4 regions of the Marinagarivorans sp. genome follow, and region 1 is predicted to be linked to each of the others. Evidence: predicted binding sites of a transcription regulator. Region 1 holds the regulator's gene; each other region holds the start of a gene.
What was found. The regulator sigma-54, encoded in region 1, starts transcription at its own class of promoters, with help from an activator protein. The targets are predictions, from matches to a motif close to TGGCACANNNNTTGCNNT.
Positions count from the first base shown of each region.

Region 2: a site for sigma-54 is predicted at 2,698-2,715, ahead of AC3A8L_RS15935 (flagellar hook-length control protein FliK). Genes of this name have one in related genera too.
Region 3: a site for sigma-54 is predicted at 1,819-1,836, ahead of AC3A8L_RS02950 (chemotaxis protein CheW). Genes of this name have one in related genera too.
Region 4: a site for sigma-54 is predicted at 3,064-3,081, ahead of glnA (glutamate--ammonia ligase). Genes of this name have one in related genera too.

Region 1 is NZ_CEXWTU010000005.1:10,384-15,246, reverse strand. Features, by position in the region: gene AC3A8L_RS01310 (HPr family phosphocarrier protein) at 1-25, opposite strand, end outside; gene rapZ (RNase adapter RapZ) at 25-915, opposite strand; gene AC3A8L_RS01300 (PTS sugar transporter subunit IIA) at 1,056-1,517, opposite strand; gene AC3A8L_RS01295 (RNA polymerase factor sigma-54) at 1,553-3,085, opposite strand; gene lptB (LPS export ABC transporter ATP-binding protein) at 3,256-3,981, opposite strand; gene lptA (lipopolysaccharide transport periplasmic protein LptA) at 3,968-4,612, opposite strand; gene lptC (LPS export ABC transporter periplasmic protein LptC) at 4,596-4,863, opposite strand, start outside.
Region 2 is NZ_CEXWTU010000177.1:979-5,841, forward strand. Features, by position in the region: gene AC3A8L_RS15920 (STAS domain-containing protein) at 56-358, shown strand; gene AC3A8L_RS15925 (ATP-binding SpoIIE family protein phosphatase) at 434-2,167, shown strand; gene AC3A8L_RS15930 (Hpt domain-containing protein) at 2,176-2,514, shown strand; gene AC3A8L_RS15935 (flagellar hook-length control protein FliK) at 2,753-4,102, shown strand; gene AC3A8L_RS15940 (flagellar basal body-associated FliL family protein) at 4,278-4,787, shown strand; gene fliM (flagellar motor switch protein FliM) at 4,798-4,863, shown strand, end outside.
Region 3 is NZ_CEXWTU010000012.1:24,004-28,866, reverse strand. Features, by position in the region: gene AC3A8L_RS02960 (ParA family protein) at 1-445, shown strand, start outside; gene AC3A8L_RS02955 (chemotaxis protein CheW) at 571-1,770, shown strand; gene AC3A8L_RS02950 (chemotaxis protein CheW) at 1,899-2,384, shown strand; gene AC3A8L_RS02945 (DUF2802 domain-containing protein) at 2,403-2,807, shown strand; gene arsJ (organoarsenical effux MFS transporter ArsJ) at 2,886-4,109, opposite strand; gene AC3A8L_RS02935 (ArsJ-associated glyceraldehyde-3-phosphate dehydrogenase) at 4,112-4,863, opposite strand, start outside.
Region 4 is NZ_CEXWTU010000112.1:5,430-10,292, forward strand. Features, by position in the region: gene AC3A8L_RS12585 (multicopper oxidase family protein) at 1-1,148, opposite strand, end outside; gene glnA (glutamate--ammonia ligase) at 1,528-2,934, opposite strand; gene thiI (tRNA uracil 4-sulfurtransferase ThiI) at 3,195-4,652, shown strand; gene AC3A8L_RS12600 (hypothetical protein) at 4,702-4,863, shown strand, end outside.

The DNA.
Region 1 (4,863 bases):
AGATAGTTGTTGTTTGTTCGCTCATTATTTGGCCACCAAGTGCGCAATGGGTTGGGCTTGCCCGGTTAGTTGGCGGTGGCGAACCTGTACATTACCATAGGTGTTTTTAAACACATTGGTGAGGTGCTCAGTCAAAAAAACAGAGCGGTGCATACCGCCTGTACAGCCGATGGCCACAGTGAGGTAGCTGCGGTTATTGGCCTGGAAGGAGGGTAGCCACTTGGATAAAAAGGCTGCAATGTCGTCGGCCATCGCCATGACTTCAGGTTGCTCGGCAAGGAACGTTTGTACGGGTTCATCTAGCCCGGTGAAACCGCGCAGCTCGGGTTTCCAAAAGGGGTTCGGTAGGCAGCGCACATCAAAAACAAAGTCGGCGTCTACGGGCATGCCGTACTTAAAGCCAAACGATTCAAAGCTCAGGGCGGCACTTTTGCTATCTTCGCCGACCACTTTCTTGCGAATAACGCTGCGTAGTTCGTGCAGGGTTAGGGTGCTGGTATCGAGTGTGATATCGGCTAATGCAGCAACGGGCTCTAAAATGGCGCGTTCACTATTAATCGCTTGCTGTAAGCCGGTTTTGTCATTGGATAATGGGTGTTTACGGCGTGTTTCGCTAAAGCGTTTGAGTAAAATTGTATTACTGGCGTCTAAAAATATGGTTGTGAACTGTGAGGCTTCGAGTTGGCAGGCTTCGATAATACTGGGGTATCGGCTTAAGTCTCCGCCAATATTGCGGGCATCAATCCCAACAGCTAAAAGTAATTTTCCGCTATCGGCGTTTTTCATTTGCGTGATCAGTGCGGGAAGTAAGCTGACGGGGAGATTATCAATGCAGGTGTAGCCGCAGTCTTCGAGTAACTGCAGCGCTGTTGATTTGCCTGAGCCCGAACGCCCGCTAACAACAACAAATTGCATGGTAATCTCCTAATGTAAAGACGCTAAAAATGAATGTTGATACTGCAGTTCTGAATTATTGTATTGTGAGTCTGCAGTGTAGGGTTTTATTACGACCGTTATATTGCAAACGTCGTATTGCAACGGGTTTTCTTTTGGCCTTAACTTTCTTTAAATGGCACAAGCGCAGCTGTGAAAAGTGCATTGTTGCTGTCTGCTTTACGTAAGGCTTCAGCGTAACCTTTGCCTTGTAGTGCCTCTGCTAATGCGGCTAAATTTTGTAAATGATCATTGTCAGCATCTTCAGGAACGAGCATTGCAAATATTAAGTCGACAGGTGTGTTGTCTATTGAATCAAAATCAATAGGGTTTTGCAGTGTCATTACTGCGCAAACGGAAACGCCCCCTGTTGCAAATCGGCAGTGAGGGATGGCAATACCTTCACCAATACCTGTTGAGCCGAGTCTTTCTCGGGTTATCAATTGCTGAAATAAATCATTGGCGTTTAGTGAAGGTACGCTACTGGTGATTAAATCGGCCAGCGTTTCAAGTGCGCGCTTCTTACTGGTGCATTCGGTGCCGCATAATACGCGGTTAGCCGATAGCATTTTTTCTAGTGGCATAGGTAACTCAGCCTTATCGTATTAAAAGCCAACTATTATACTAGTTGCTTGCGCTCATTCGAGGGTGGAATTTGTAATGACTCGCGGTATTTTGCAATCGTCCGGCGAGCAACCATGATGCCTTGATCGGCCAGTAATTCTGTAATTTTAGAGTCGCTAAGGGGTTTTCTTGTGTTTTCCGCGGCAATCAATTTTTTGATGATGGCGCGAATAGCCGTGGAAGAGCATTCACCACCAGATTCTGTTGCTACATGGCTTGAGAAAAAGTATTTCAGCTCAAAAATACCCTGTGGGGTGTGCATGTATTTTTGGGTGGTGACGCGAGAAATAGTGGATTCGTGCATTTCTACCATTTCAGCGACATCGTGTAAAACCATGGGCTTCATGCCTTCAGCGCCATGTTCCAGAAACCCTTGCTGACGTTCGACAATGCACGTCGCAACTTTTAAGAGTGTCTCATTACGGCTTTGTAGGCTTTTTAGAAACCAGCGAGCTTCTTGCAAGTTATCTTTTAAATAGGTGTTGTCAGTGCTGCTGTCGGCACGTTTTACTAAGGATGCGTAATCCGAATTAATTTTTAATTTGGGTGCAATGTCGGGGTTAAGCTGAACTTGCCAGCGATTCTTAACTTTGCTGACAAACACATCCGGTACAACATATTCTGTACTGGAGTCGTTGATGAAGTCGCCGGGCTTTGGGTTTAGGCTTTGAATCAGCGCAATGGCGGATTGAAGCTCGGGTTCTTTGACCTTGAGCTTGCGCATTAATTGTTTGAAGTCGCGACTGCCGAGTAGCGGAAGGTAGTCGGCGACTAAAGCTTTAGCCGTAGCAAAACCAGGCGTCGATTCAGGCAACTGCAGCAATTGTAAATACAGGCACTCGCTGATATTTCGGCTGGCAACGCCCGGCGGGTCGAACTGTTGAACGCGGCGAAGCACGGCGGCGACTTCGTCTTCCTCTAGATCCGGAAATATTTTTTGCATACCTTCAAAAATATCGTCCATCGTTTGGCTTAACATGCCTGAAGGCTCTACGGCATCAATAACCGCCGTGGCGATTTCACGATCGGTATCGCTCATGGGGGTGAGATTAAGTTGCCACATTAAGTGATCTTGTAGGGTTTCGGCGCTGGCATTGCGCGAGTCGTAGTCGAAATCTTCATTTTCGGGACGGGATAACCCGCTACCACTGGGGCCACTTTGGTAGAGGTCATCCCAGCTGGTATCTACGGCTAAGTCGGTAGGGATGTTTTCGCTCCAGTCATCGCTGGCTGTTGCCTCGTTGGCCTCGTTGGTGTTCTCGGGGCTTACTTCAGCGGCTTTTATGGGAGTTTCAACGTCTGCGGGTAATTCTGACTGGGCATTACTTGCCTGCTCGCCATCGACCCCTTTACTTCCCTCACTGGCGCCACTGTCTTCTGTGACTTCCAACATCGGGTTGTTTTCAAGGGCTTCTTGAATTTCGTTTTGCAGATCGAGTGTCGAAAGTTGCAATAGACGTATCGCCTGTTGCAGCTGAGGCGTCATGGTCAGCTGAGTGCCGAGTTTGAGTTGCAAAGATTGCTTCATCGAAGAGTAAATCCATCAAGTTTTTTGCGCTGCACACATTGAGAGCGTCTTAATGTGATTGTAGTCATCCCAGCGATGTACTGCAATGACCAGTAAAAGCAAACTTCAGGCCATATCTAAAAAATCTAACGGTTGCGTGCTAGCGCTCAAATCGTCTAATAGATCGTAAGTTAGAGCTTGAAGTCTTGCCCAAGGTAGACTTCTTTAACTTTCTCGTTTTCTAATACGGTGTTTGGCGACCCTGAAGCAATAATGTGGCCTTCGCCCACAATGTAGGCCTGTTCGCAAATATCCAGGGTTTCGCGCACATTGTGGTCGGTAATCAGCACGCCTATACCGCGATCACGGAGGTGCGACACAATCTGTTTAATGTCGGAAACTGAAATGGGGTCTACGCCGGCGAAAGGTTCATCAAGCAGGATGAATTTGGGATCAGCTGCTAAGGAGCGGGCAATTTCAACCCGGCGGCGCTCACCGCCGGATAAGGCCATGCCCAGACTATCTTTGATGTGCTCGATATGAAATTCTTGTAAAAGCTTATTGGCTTCGCTAATGCGGTCTTTGCGTTTGAGGTCTTTGCGGGTTTCTAAGATGGCCAGCAGGTTCTCTGTAACGGTTAACTTCCTGAAGACAGAGGCCTCTTGGGGGAGGTAGCCCAGCCCGAGTCTTGCGCGTTCGTGCATGGGTTTACGACTGACATCTTTCCCATCGATAAAAACTTGCCCATGGTCAGCGCGGACTATACCGGCAATCATGTAAAAGCATGTTGTTTTACCGGCGCCATTAGGCCCGAGTAATCCCACAATTTGATGGGTGTTTACACTCATGGATACGTCTAAAACAATTTTCCGCGCACCGTAGCTTTTGGCGAGGTTTTTTGCCTCAAGAGTGGCCATTGTCAATTCCTGTTACTGCGGTTTGATCTTCGGGCGTTGTTGGTACGTCTATATTACTATCGACTTGTGCAGGCTCTGTGCTGAATGTGTCATCTGGAGAGCCTTCTTCTTTTGAGGGGCTGTCGGGTACTTCGCTGCGCAATGCCTTAGGAGGAATTACCATGCGTACGCGGCCACTCTCTTTGTTGTTGCTGTCGGCTTTAACAACGGATTTTCGCACATCGTACTCAATTGTTGTGCCGGACAAGCTGGTGCCTTCTTGTTGAAGTGATGCACCTTCGAGTAAACGCAGCGTTTCTTGATCGATGCGGTATTCGAGGATGTTGGCTTTAGCAACGACTTTGCCGGCTTTATCGCTGGGCTGTTGTTGATAGGCCGCAGGCTTACCTTTTGCAATTATTTTCGTGACTTTGTCTTTGGTGTTATAGATAACAATTTCGTCGGCGTTGATGCGCATGGAGCCTTGCGCCATTTCTACTTTTCCGGAGTAGGTTGTGGTGCCGGCTATCTCATCACGTTCTGCGCTATCGGCGTCGATGGTGATCGGTTGGCTGCGATCACTTTGCAGTGCGATGGCGTTGGCGCAGGTGCATAGCAAAGCTGCTGCGACAATTCTACTGAATAGGTTCATGTTGTCCTCGCACGTTGGCTAGTAACTTGATGCGTTGTGAAATCATATCAACTTCGAGTCCGTCGGCATTAATGGTGCCGTTAGCGCTTTCGATGTGAACGTGAGCATCAGTACTGATGCGTTTTTGGTGAGGGAATATATCGATACTTTCGGTGCTGAGCTTTGTGGTGATTGTCGTATCATTGTTATCGGTTTGCCAGACTTCTACGTCATCCCATAGCGTTAATTTTTCGCCGTGGGCCATAATTTTC
Region 2 (4,863 bases), on a different contig from region 1:
GCTTTCACAGCGATTATCGCTATTATTAGAATTGGTCTTAAAGGTGGATTTCCCCATGTCAATTAACTCTTCAGTTTCCGGTGATGGAAAAACATTAATGATTGAAGTGGATGGTCGTTTTGATGCCAGCTCACTGGATGAATTTCGTAGTTGTTATGAGGGCGGAAGTGGTCTAGAAGGTTACGAGGTGAATTTACGTAAAGCCGAATATTTGGATAGCTCGGCTTTAGGCATGCTGTTGGTGCTACGAGATTTTGCCGGCGGCGATCGCGCAACGATTACAATTTCCAATTGCTCTCCTGAAGTGAAAAAAATATTTTCGATATCAAGCTTCGAGAAACTTTTTAGCATCCAGTAGGCTGTGGTTTGCCAATAAATTTGCCATAGTCTGATGGCTTGAATTATAAGGGCGACTGCAGGGGAGCAGGTTAAAATGAGCGACAAAAATCATGTCGTGCCAGAAAAGCGCGTGAAAATACTAGTCGCTGAGGATTCCGCCGTAGATCGGATGATCCTTGAGTCTATGCTAAGGAAGGGGGGCTACCACGTTATTATGGCGGAGGATGGTGTTCAAGCCGTCGCCATGTTTGAACAGCACAATCCAGATCTTGTATTTCTTGATGTCTTAATGCCAAATTTAAACGGCATTGAGGCCGCCCGAAAAATAAGGGAAATGTCTGGCGATGTTTTTACTCCGATCGTTTTTCTTACCTCGCTGGCCGATGCCAAATCGCTCGCCACTTGTTTAGAGGCTGGTGGCGATGATTTCCTGTCTAAGCCTTATAATGCGATTATTATTGAGGCTAAAATTAAAGCATTTTACCGCATGCGTGAAATGACTCAGACAATGATTCGGCAGCGTGATCAAATCGAATTAAATAATACCCATTTAATGCAAGAGCAAGAGGTGGCTAAGCAAGTTTTTGACAAGATCACCTTTGCCGGCACCTTAGATTTACCCATTATTAAATACTATATGTCGGCACTGGCCGTGTTTAATGGCGATGTTATTCTTGCAGATTTAAGTCCTACAGGTAGTTTGCTGCTTTTGCTGGGTGACTTTACGGGGCACGGCCTACCAGCAGCCATTGGTTCTATGCCATTGGCTTCTATTTTTCACGGCATGGCGAGAAAAGGTTTCAGTATTGGCGATATTATTCGTGAGGTTAACGGAAAGCTTTACCATACTTTACCTGTAGGCCTCTTTTGTTGTGCGACCGCGGTTGACTTAAGCTTTCATAAAAAACGCGCGCTAATTTGGTCGGGTGGTTTACCCGAGGGTGGAATTTATCGCGCTGACACCAAGCAATTTGATGTGATTCGATCAACTAATTTACCATTAGGTGTACTCTCTAATCGTGAATTTAATCACGTGCCAGCACGCTATGAAATGGCAGAAAAGGATCAACTCTTTTTATGGTCCGACGGTATTATTGAGGCGCGCCAACCGGATGGTGATATGTTTGGTGAAGAGCGTTTAAATGAAATATTATATGCCGGCAGCCCGGTTGAGACTATTTTTGATACCGTATTGGCGCGGGTGCAAAAGCATATTGGCGATAGTGACGGTGATGACGATGTCTCCATTGTTGCGCTGGAAATGCCAAATGAAGAAATCGCCGAAAAGGTTCTTAAAAGTGCACCAAAATCACGGGGCAGCTTAGCCGACTGGGCGATGACGTTAAAGTTAAACACCTCTTCTCTCAAGACTTTTGATCCGTTACCACTTTTGTTGAATGTCATTTCTGAGGTGCCGCACCTTCGGCAAAGTAGCTCGGTACTGTATACGGTGCTGTCTGAGCTGTTTAATAATGCCGTAGAGCATGGTGTTTTAGGCTTATCTTCCCAAATGAAGTCGTCTCCAGAGGGCTTTGCGAACTATTACAAGTCGCGAAAAGAAGGCTTGGATCAATTGAAAGAGGGCTGGGTAACGATTGATTTTGAGCATACGCTGGAGGTTGATGGTGGTCTCCTAACGATTCGCTTTACGGATAGCGGCAAGGGATTTGTTAAGGAGGAGGAGGTAACAAAAACTGAAGAGGGTGACCTTCATCCCAATTATTTCGGCCGCGGATTACAGCTTATTGACTCAATCTGCGAGCGGTTAACAATTAATGTGCCTGGGAATCGCATAGAAGCTGTTTTCCGTTGGAGCACTGATGATTAGGGGGTTCTATGTCGTCTGTAAGTCTAGAAGTATTGGCTGAGCTAAAAGATTTGTTGGATGAGGGTTTTTGTGTCTTGGTGGAAACGTTCATTGTCGATGGGCAATCTCGCATTGACAAGATACAAGAAGCTTTGTTGGTAGGTAATGCGGTTGTCGTGTATGAAGAATCTCATGGGCTTAAAGGTAGCAGCCGAAATGTGGGGGCCAATACACTAGCCGACTATTGTGGCAAGTTAGAGTCTATGGGGCATGCGCAAAACCTTGCCGGTGCAGAGCCAATATTGTCCGCTACGGTTGAAGAGTTTGCCGTTGTCTCTAAAGCGTTACAAGATTTTTCTGCCGCTTAATTGACGCTGGATTTTTTCCTTTCCTATATTCTTGGCTAGTGCCAAGAAACTGACTTTAATCAAGAGGAATAAGTGAATTGTTTCCGCTGAATAGCCACTTTAATCGGCAAAAAAAGTAAGCGTGCCTCAGGGGATCAGCTACTCTCGCTCAAATTATTATCTATTCCTGGTTTAGTCCTTTTTTGGCGTAGTTTCTGCATTCGCAATTGATCAATGAAAGACTTTTGTGTAGGACTGAATGATGACAAATAATACCTCTGCTTTAGCAATACTCGATAAACCTGTTGTGAATAGTGCCCCTAAAAAACCATTGCACAGTAATAGCCATGCCGCTGCGAATAAGCCTGATGGTAGTCGCGATGCGAATGTGCCAAAAGAACATCAAGATGTAACGCCGAAAGATTTTAAAGAAACAATGGCTGGTGCGTCACAAGAAAAAGGGGGGGCGCCATCGTCACGCTTGGCTCACAAGGCAGCAGAAGCTTCAGAGAAGAATGCTGTAAGCGTCGCCAATAGCATTGATAGCTTTGATAACATCATTACTGATACTGCCGATGTTTTGATGGGCGCAACAATACTTCCTAGCGTGGCTGTGACACCGTTAGAGGTGAATCATTTTGGTGTGACTATGGGAGGGGCAGTGTTGGACGGTGAGCCGGGCGAGGGCACGATAAAGCCGGATGCTCCTGATTTTAATACTGCTCCGAGTGCTGAGACGGCTTTACCAATAGTAGTGAATACGGACGTGGCGCTACAAAAGGCCGCAATACCAGAGCTGGCAAGTGCGCCGCTGGTTTCTGCGCTTAAAGGTCAGGGCGAACCGGTTTTGAATGCCAGAATAAAGGTTTCTCAAGAGGCTGCGTTGCCCTCGAGTACTTTGGCCGAAGGCGATACTGCTGTTACCACATCCACATTTGTGACAAAAAAACCATCGTCAGCAACCGTCATTCCTGTAACGAATGGCCAGCTTACACAAGCCATTTCTGATAAATTCACAGCACAAAATTCTCAGGGTTTAACGGCCAAGGTGAGCCCCAGAGAGACAATGATCGGAGAGAAAAGCTTTGCGCATCAAATCAGTGGTGCGGTTAAGGAGGAGCAAGAATCAAAGCCTTCTTTTTCGGTCAATGACCTCAGCTTAAAAACCTCAACCCCTTCGGTTGATCGTGTTTTTGTCTCTGCCAATATTCGTTTTGGGCAGCCTGCGTGGGCGGGTCAAATCGCAGAGCGCTCAGCCAATTTGGCGTCACAAAATATTAAACAAGCTGAAATACAGCTCAACCCTCAGGATATGGGGCCGATTAATATTAAAATATCGATTGCTAATGAGCAGGCAACGGTAACCTTTGCGGCGCAAAATGCAGCGGTAAGAGAGGCATTGGATACGACCATGCAGCGTTTGAAGGAGGCCTTTAACGAAGAAGGCTTAGAGCTAGTGCAGGCTGATGTTACCGATCAGCAAAGCTCAAATAACGGAGACCCTGAAGGTGAATCTGGAAGTGACGGGGTGAGCGACGGTCCTGATAACAGCATTACAGATAAGCATGTTGCCCATATTCCTCAGTCTGCGATCGATCATTTTGTTTAACCTATTATTGTAAAATATTTAAAACCCGATCTTCATAAAGGCTGCATTTAATGCAGCCTTTTTATTGTCTATACAATAATTATCCAATCTAAGTTTGGCATGACGCCATGCTGGCACTTGTTTTGCTCCTTTCTTAATTAAGCGATAAACACCTTAAAAATGACGAGTTTTTGACATGGCAGATGAGGATGAAGCAGGAACGGAAGCGCCGGCAGGCGGCGGTAAAAAGAAGTTAATTCTTCTTGTATTACTCGCATTGTTGTTGGTCGGTGGATCTGTAGGTGGAACTATTTTTGCGTTACAAATGATGTCGCCTCCACCGGAGGCGGCCCCAGTTACTGAGGCCGTAGTTGAGGAAGTTAAAAAAGCCGCTATTTACTATCCGATTAAACCCGCGATCATTGTAAATTTTGGTTACAAGGGGCGACAGCGTTATGCACAAGTTGACGTGACCTTATTGATTCGTGATGAAAGTGTCATAGCCGCCATAGAGCTGCATTCCCCTTTAATTGCGAATGCATTAGTCCTAACTATTGGTGGGCAAATGTATAACGAGTTGCAAACGGCAGAAGGTAAAGAGCTGCTCAGGCAGCAATGCCTGCAAGAAATACAAAAGATTTTAGAAAAAGAAACTGGCAAGCCAGGTGTTGAACAGGTCCTATTCACCAACTTTGTAATGCAATAAGGCTAAAGGCATGCAGGATTTATTATCACAAGACGAGATCGATGCCTTACTCCATGGCGTAGATGATGGCGATGTT
Region 3 (4,863 bases), on a different contig from region 1:
TGACTATGATGTAGTTGTTTTAGATTGCCCCCCCGTATTGGGCGTTTTGATGATTAACGCTTTGGCGGCATGTCAGCAGTTAATTATTCCCGTTCAAACCGAGCATTTAGCCATTAAGGGGTTAGAGCGGATGCTGCATACGTTAAAAATGCTGGCACGCTCGCGGCCAAAACCGCTGTCTTTTGTGATTGTGCCAACAATGTACGATCGTCGCACGCAAGCCAGCGTTCAAAGTTTACGTGTGTTGCGTAATGAGTATGGCGATCAAGTGTGGCAGGGAAAAATTGTTATTGATACCCGTGTGCGTGACGCGAGCAAAGCGGGCGTGCCGCCTAATCTATTCGCGCCATCGAGTGCGGCTGTTGCATGCTATCAGCAGTTGTACCGGCAGTTGATAGACCATCGAGTACTGACTGGGGGCGAGCTGCAAAAAACGGCTCATTAACGATGACTGTCAGTTTATTTTGATGCCACCGAACTATACTCTTAATAAAATGTAACTATTCAGCCTGAATACGTAGGCCAGAAACTGATTGTTTCTTCGACCCTAATGCGAGATGTATAAAGCTTATGGCCACAACACCTTCCGAGCACGACAATAATTATAGTGGCGATCCGCTTGGGAATGATGCACTGCAAGATTATATGTCGAGCATGTTTGCCGGTGTTGAAAGCTCAGATGACGAGGGTTTAGGTTCTGAAATTATAGATTCTGAGGTTTTAGATTCTGAGGTTTTAGGGGGTAAGGTTTTAGGCGCCGAGGAGCTGGTTAGCAAAGATGCTTGCGATGCAGTATCTGAACTTGCTGTTCCCGAGACCGTTGTCGACAGTAGTGATACCCCTCCTGCCGAATACGTTATCGAAGAGGCTCAGCATGAGGAGTGGGAAAACCGCACTAGCCCTTCTATTGTTGAAAATACCGCTGCCAAATCATTAGAACCTCCCGTTGCGCTACCGTCTTTTGAACCTGCGCCTGCAAAGCAGTCAAGAGTGATTCAGCGGTTGATGGTCGAACAAGTTCCGAGTGATATCCCTTTAAGTCAGGAGCAAAAAAAAGGACTGCAAAAGCTACTTGATCAAAAGTTGTTAATTGCTCCAGCTGTGTTTACGGAGCAACAGAATACCCCCGATATTTTGGCGCTCGAAGAGGTCTCTGACGCTGTAGATTCGGCCCCTGCTATGATTGAGGAGAATTTACTCGAAACGGAAGTTGTTGAGGGTCTCATTGGTCAAGAGCCTTTGCCTGAAGTTGAGCCAATAAATGACAATGTTGATGGCCCGCAAACTCAACCGCAAGTGGTGTTTAATTATCGTGAGCATTGGAATAATCAATTACCGGATTGGGGGCAAGAAACATTTGAGGCATTACTATTTAGTTCGCGAGGTGTGACTTTGGCGATTCCCTTAATCGCGTTGGGCCACATTTATTTACAAACTAAACCGTTAAATCAATTGCCGAGCCTACCTTCGTGGGTCATTGGCGTTAAACCTTTGATGCAGGGTCAGTTAAAAGTCATCGATGCCGGTGCTTTTTTTATGCCGGAAAGGCCGAATCGTTTGAATACTGACGCCGATTTACATCTGTTGGCATTAGCGGATAGTCAATGGGCGTTTGCTGTTGATAGTGTTGCAAATCCCATCTCTATTTCGGCATGTGACGTACAGTGGCGCCCATTAAGTGATGCAAACCCTTGGCTAGCGGGGGCTATTAAGCAGCACATGTGTGTTTTGATTGATACACCGGCATTATTAAAGCTACTTGCTCGCTAGCCGGCGCCCCCCGTTCTTCAATAGGTGATTAAGTTGTCCAATAGCGACTGGCACAGATGCTGCTGTCGTCTATAGTTGAAGAAGTAACGATTTAATATTGACAGCTTCTTTGCTTGAGGATGTGGTACATGACGGCGCAACTAACAAAATCGAAAGCCAGTGAAGACCCCGTATTGCAATGGGTGACGTTTCACCTCGCAGGGGAAACCTACGGTGTGAATGTGATGCAGGTGCAAGAAGTCTTGCGTTATACCGAGATTGCCCCGGTGCCTGGCGCACCTCATTACGTGATTGGCATTATTAATTTACGGGGTAATGTGGTTACAGTTATTGATACCCGTAATCGCTTTGGTCTCACGCCTGGCGAGCTGACAGACAATACCCGTATTGTGATTATCGAGGCCGAGAAAAATGTTGTGGGTATTTTGGTTGATAGCGTAGCGGAAGTGGTTTATTTAAAGCAGTCTGAAATAGAAACAGCGCCTAACGTAGGTAACGAAGAAAGCGCGAAGTTTATTCAGGGCGTTTGCCATAAAAACAACGAACTTCTAATACTTATTGAGTTGGATAAATTAATTTCGGATGAAGAATGGGCCGCTATCGGCGGCTTTTAACGTCCTTGGAGATCTCGCGTGAATGCAGTTCAAAGTCTGATGATTATTGCCGCAACCGTTATTGGTTTTAGTGGCTTGTGGCTTTGGCTGCGTCGCCGGTTACGTGCGATGACGCAAGATTATGTCCGGTTAACAATTGAGCTCACAGCGCTTAAAAAAGATCAACATTTGGCATTGCAGGGCAGCTACGGTATGGGGCAGCGTATGCTGCGCTTAGAGCGCCGTTTGAAGTCTTTGCTTGATACCCCGAAGCCTGCCCCTATTGTTGAACAACCCTTTTCGTATACCCAGGCGACTCAAATGGTTGAGGAAGGAGCTGATGAAGAGGCCATCGCTGCCACTTGTGGTATTTCACGTTCAGAAGCGCATTTGATGCGTAAATTATGTGCCCAAGGTTTTACCGAAAACCCTGCTGAAGCTTAGAGTGTTATTCAGCTTAGAGCATTATTCATTGTTGAAAGGGCTCTTATAGGCTTGATGACTAGAGTAAAACTTGCCTTATTATTCTGTTTTAACAATGCCAACGAAAAATGCGGCAAGCAATAAAAACCCGCTTGATACCCATAGGCAAGCTTCTAGCCCCCACCATTGGAAAACCGCCCCGGAAAGTACAGTCCCTAATAACCGTCCAGCGGCATTGGCCATATAATAAAACCCGACATCTAATGATGTACCATCGTGTGTTGCCAAGCGCACAATGAGGTAGGAGTGCATGGATGAATTTACCGCGAATACTGCGCCAAAAATAAATAGCCCCGCAATAAAAACTAAACTAAATAAAACATCGCTAGCGCTGGCGTCGGCTACCACTAATGTCAGTGCTGCTGGGATTGTCGTGAGTGCAAATGCCCATTGTGCGCAGAGCTTGCCGTTAGGGAGTTTTCTTCGGGTGATGGCGGGTGTTAGCGTTTGAATAAAACCATAGGCAATAATCCAGGCCGCAAAAAAACCACCGACCATGGCGGGGCTCCAAGACCAGTATTGGCTTAAAAATACGGGCAATGCGACCACAAACCAAACGTCCCGCGAGGCAAACAAAAACAAACGTGAGAGCGATAAAGCATTAATGGCTGATGATTTGGAAAACAATTGTGAGAACTTTGTTTTTTGTTGACTTTGCCCTAGGTTTTTATTCAGTAGCACTAAGCTGCATAATAGCGTGCAGGCCAATAAAACAAGCATGCACATTATGGCACCGGCGAAGCCCCATATACTGAGTAGCATGGCCCCGACAAAAAAACCGACTCCCTTGAGCGCATTTTTTGAGCCGGTAAGAATGGCCACCCATTTAAACAGTGCGCCTTGTGCTTTGTGCGGTACTAATTGTTTGATGGCGCTCTTAGCGCTCATTTTATTAAGGTCTTTAGCGATACCCGATAGCGCTTGCGCTGCCATCACCCAGGCAATGCTCAGCCATGGGGTAGGTGCTAGTAGCATTGTCAGTGCGATTAACTGCAGCCCAATACCGATATTCATCGTTTTATTCAGGCCAATACGCGCACCTAACCAGCCACCCACTAAATTGGTGACAACGCCAAAAAACTCATAAAACAAAAAAAGCAGGGCTATATCGAGGGCGCCGTAACCCAGCTGGTGAAAATACAGCACCACCAGCATACGCAAAGCGCCATCCGTTAAAGTAAAGCTCCAATAATTGGCGGTTATAACGCCATATTGTTGCAGTGCCGATAAGTTGGGGCGCAAAGTACTTGAAATTAAAGGCATCGTTATTGGTCGTGCATGCCGACAAATCGCGCCAGTTCGGCGGTGCGGTTTGCGTAGCCCCATTCATTGTCATACCACAAGTACAGTTTTAGTTGCGTATCGTTAATCACCATTGTCGATAGCGCATCGACAATCACCGAGCGTGGATCGGTACGATAATCAATGCTCACTAAGGGCTTTTCTTCGTAGCCTAAAATATCTTTTAGCTCGCCTTCGGCAGCTTCGGCGAATAAAGCGTTAACGGCTTCGCTTGTGGTTGGGGTGGCTAACTCAAACACGCAATCGGTGAGTGAAGCATTGGCTAGTGGAACGCGCACGGCGTGACCATTGAGCTTGCCTTTAAGCTCGGGGAATATCTCGGTAATGGCGGTAGCCGATCCTGTTGTTGTGGGGATTAGGCTCATGCCGCAAGCGCGTGCGCGGCGTAAATCTTTATGGGGCGCGTCGATAATAGTTTGAGTATTGGTGAGGTCGTGAATTGTCGTCATACAGCCATGCACAATTCCGAGTTTTTCGTGAATAACTTTAACCACAGGCGCTAAGCAGTTTGTGGTGCAAGAGGCTGCGGTAACAATGGTATGTTCTGCTGGATTAAAAAGGCTGTGGTTTACGCCCATTACCGCATTCAAAATACCCGCTTCTTTAACCGGTGCAGTGACCACCACGCGCTTAACACCTTGTTTGGTATAGGCTTCGAGCAGGCTTTTTTGTCGCATCACGCCACTGGCTTCAATCACTAAATCACAATCTGACC
Region 4 (4,863 bases), on a different contig from region 1:
ACTTCAAATTGTTCTACATCCAGACCATTACACGCAGCGTTGACTTCGCTTTGCTTATCTTGATTAGAGGCGGCAAAAGATAATAGCTTTGTAGTATCCCCGATTTTTCGAATGCGTAAATTGACGGTTTCGTTAAAGCCGGCATCGATCATGCGCCAGCGGTAAACTTGGGCGGTGTTCATGATAATTTCTGGGCGAGCTTGGCCATTGATTAGCGTGTAGCGGCCAGAGTTCCCCCAAGCTGTGGGGCTGCCAACCTGAGCTGAGAAATTTTCTACAATACCTACATCGCCCTCTTCGCAAACCCAAGGGTTAATGCCGTCGGCAGGTGTGGTTTCATATTGGGTTTTAATATTGCCGCTTTCGTCAAAACAAGCATAAGGAATTTGTTGTAATAATTTCACCTCTGTATGGACACCGGCTTTGGGCTCAAAGGATTTTAATAAAGTATCTAGGTCGCCATTACTGGTTTTTGATGGGTAGCGATTTCCCTTAATGACTAGCGCGCCGGACATCCCGCTGGCCACTTGCATGGCAGTCGAGCCGTGTTGGTGCGGGTGGTACCAGAAAGTACCGGCGGGGTGGTCGCTGGGTACATTGTATTCGTATTCAAAATTAACGCCGGGGTTAATGGAAATTAATACATTATCGCTGTTGCCCGAAGGTGATATCCACAAACCGTGGGAATGCAGGTTGGTCACATTAAAGCAGCCATCTGGCGCCGGTGTATTCGAATCGGCGGTGACGCACTCGTCACCTTGGGCGGGTAACTGGTTTTTAATATTAAAACGCACGGTTTGGCCGGGCTTCATTACCACGGTCGGTGCTATAAATTGGCTGTTATACGAACGTAAATTTACGCGGTCGTGTTTACCTGTGGCCGGGTTGTAAATGGTACCGTCGGCGTAGCTAATGGGCATGTCGTAGGCAATTTCTTGCTCTGTTTTAATGCCCTGTAAAAAAGCGGCTTGAGTTAAGTTATTCCCGCGGGACTTTACTGTCGACAGAGTATTGGGCTGTGTTGCTCCTCGCTCTTGTAATAAGGGTAAAGGTTTAAGTGCATCGAGTGCATGTACATTGCATGCGGCAAAACACAGTAGTGCCCCTGCCGCCAGTAAGTGGCGAGGTTTGGCAAAGTGTACTGACATAGTGTAATCCTAATGATTGTAGTGAGTAGATTGATTTTTTATTATTGAGTCGACGGTGGGCTGCAGGTTAATAAGTAATTCGAGGTTCTGCCGTTTTTTTTGGCAGAGGCTAAGGGGCGTGCACGAAATATGTTGCTGGAGTTTGCGTTTGTGGGTGCTTGCTTAGCGAGGCGAAAATATGGCGTAATAGCCGGCTATTGCAAATATTTTTAACAAAGGCAGCGTGCACCCAGGAATTCAAAAACGGGAAGTTATTTAATGCACGCCCCTTAGTGGGGGAAATATTATTTCCTTGTCCCTGAGGTTGAGCCAAAAGCTAGCGGGCACAAAAAAGGGCGCCGTTATGGCGCCCTTTTCGTTTTACCTGCGAAAGTGCAGATTAAACGCTGTAGTACAATTCAAACTCAAGTGGGTGAGTTGTCATGTTGATCGCTTCTACATCTTGCTTCTTCAGGTCGATATAGGCATCGATAGTGTCGTCGGTGAATACGCCACCAGCAGTCAAGAACTCACGATCGTTATCAAGAGCGTCTAAGGCTTCAGATAAAGATGAGGCAACTGTTGGGTATTCTGCCAATTCTTCAGGCTCAAGATCGTATAAATCTTTATCCGCTGAATCGCCAGGGTGGATCTTGTTCTTGATGCCGTCAAGGCCAGCCATTAACAAGGCCGAGAAGCATAAGTAAGGGTTAGCAGTACAATCAGGGAAGCGAGTTTCGATACGCTTGCCTTTAGGCGACGTCACGTAAGGAATACGGATAGAAGCAGAGCGGTTACGGGCTGAGTAAGCCAAGATAACGGGGGCTTCGAAGCCAGGAACTAAACGCTTGTAAGAGTTAGTCGAAGCATTACAGAAAGCATTCAATGCTTTTGCGTGCTTAATAACACCGCCAACGTAGAACAATGCCATTTCAGAAAGACCAGCATAAACATCACCAGCGAACTGGTTGGTGCCGTCTTTAGTGATTGACTGGTGAACGTGCATACCAGAACCGTTATCGCCAACTAAAGGCTTAGGCATAAAGGTCGCTGTTTTACCGTAGGCGTGAGCAACGTTATGTACGCAGTACTTAAGTACCTGAACTTCATCCGCTTTCTTAACCAAAGTGTTGGCGTTAACGCCGATTTCACATTGGCCAGCAGTGGCGACTTCGTGGTGGTGAACTTCGATGGTTAAGCCCATGGCTTCCATCGCGTTACACATAGCGCCACGAATGTCGTGTAATGAATCAACAGGAGGAACCGGGAAGTAGCCGCCTTTAATGCCAGGACGGTGACCTAAGTTGCCGCCTTCTACTTTCTGGCCGCTGGTCCATGCTGCTTCTTCAGAATTGATTTTGTAAAAAGCACCGCTCATGTCAGCGCCCCATTTTACATCGTCAAAGACGAAAAATTCTGGCTCTGGGCCGAAGAATGCTGTGTCGCCGATACCGGTAGAAGCCAAGTACTCTTCTGCGCGTTTCGCGATAGAACGTGGGTCGCGCTCGTAACCTTGGCCAGTCGTTGGCTCAACGATGTTACAACGAACGATAACAGTAGACTCTTCGGTGAATGGGTCAACTAAAGAGGCATTGTCGTCAGGCATAAGGATCATGTCTGATTCGTTAATGGTTTTCCAGCCTTCAATAGAAGAACCGTCAAACATTTTGCCTTCAGTAAAGAAGCTATCGTCCACTTCAGATGCAGGAATGGTGACGTGTTGCTCTTTACCTTTGGTATCGGTGAAGCGCATGTCTACCCAGCGGGCTTCGTTTTCTTTAATCAGATTCAGAGTGTTCTCTGACATTGGTGGCCTCCGTAATGGTCCAAACGTTTTTTGTAATTTTAAAAAGTCAGGGCGAGTTATCACTGGCTTTCGGCCGCACAATTTAAGTGTTTATGGGGCAATTAGCAAGAGACAACAGGTGGCGGTTGAAGGGCAAGTTGTATGCCATAATAAGCGTTTGGCCGGGCAGGCTCGAAACTCGAGCTGACGAGCTCTTTTTACTTAAATTTAGTGTATCTATTTGGTGCATTTTATATTTTACGCATCATTTTGGTGATTTTATGCATTTCATTATTCGTTTGTTTCCTGAAATAACTATCAAGAGTCCTTCTGTTCGTAAGCGAATGGCTCGGCAGTTGGCTGATAATATTCGGATTATTGTACGCCGAGAATTTGAGTCTGCGCGGGTAAGGCAGGACTGGGATAAGTTGGATGTTAATGTCCGAGGTTATGAGGATGATGCAACCGCGCTTGCTATGACGCGTTTGTTGGCAGGGATTCCCGGTATTGCCAATTTTTCGCGCGTGCGGACTTTTGAGGCCGGAGATTTACATAAAACATACGAAGATACGGCTTCCATTTGGGGGGCGCAGCTGAAAGGGAATACATTCTGCGTAAGGGCTAAGCGAACGGGTACTCAAGATTTCACCTCGGTGGAGTTGGAGCGTTACGTCGGTGGAGGTCTGAATCAACACTTTGAGTCGGCGGGTGTCGATTTACATAATCCTGATATCACGGTCCATATCGAGTTAAGGGGTGATGTGTTGTATGTGATCGAGGATAAACATCAGGGGTTGGGCGGGTTTCCTATCGGGACGCAAGGTGCTGTTCTGTCGCTAATTTCGGGTGGTTTTGACTCTACGGTAGCGAGTTATTATTGCATGAAACGCGGATTGCGGACGCACTACTGCTTCTTTAACTTAGGTGGCAAGGCCCATGAGTTGGGCGTAAAAGAAATGGCATATTACCTTTGGCACCGTTTTGGTTCGTCGCACCGCGTTAAGTTTGTGACGGTGCCTTTCGAAGGCGTCGTTAAAGAAATTCTTGAAAAAGTCGACCCTTCTTGCATGGGGGTGGTGCTGAAGCGTTTGATGCTTAGGGCTGCCGAGCAAGTTGCGGTGCGCGCTAAGGCAGAAGCGTTGGTTACCGGTGAGGCCGTAGCGCAGGTTTCGAGTCAAACCCTAACCAACCTTAAGTGTATCGATCAAGCTACTAATGCCTTGGTTTTGCGCCCGTTGGCGCTTATGAATAAAGGTGACATTATTGACGAGGCGCGCCATATCGGCGCTGAAGCGTTAGCGGCGAGTATTCCAGAGTACTGCGGTGTGATATCGGTTAAGCCTTCTGCTTCCCTTCGCTTGTACAAAGTTGAAGAGGCGGAGGCTGCGATGGATATGACGGTATTGGATGAGGCGCTCGAGAATTCTAAAGCGCAGCTAATTGATACCGTTATGGCTGATGTGGAGAAGGGGCAGTCGCAGGTGGATTATGTGGCCGAGCCGCAAGAGGGTGATGTGGTAGTTGATATTCGCCATCCTGATGAGGTTGAGGTTAAACCGCTGGTCTTGGATTCGGCGGTGCTTGAGATACCCTTCTATAATTTAAATGAGGCTTACACTAAGTTGGACGCAACTAAGCGCTACTTACTTTTCTGTGATCGAGGGGTTATGAGCGAGCTGCACGCATCCTATTTGAAGGATGAAAATCATCGTAATGTTGCGGTGTACCGTCCGGAATAATTGAGGCAGCTGCTTGCTGGGCGCCTCCTATCCTAGTTGAAAGGCGCATATGGCTCGAGAGCAAAAAGCTAATCAGAACATACGTACCGCACTAGTGATGGCGCTGCTGATTCTCTGTGTGGCTATTGCGTCGTGGTTCTATATGCAGCACTTTATGGTGGGGAGTAAGGGGTATCGCAATGTTACCTTTACCGATGCTTTGTTGGAGTGT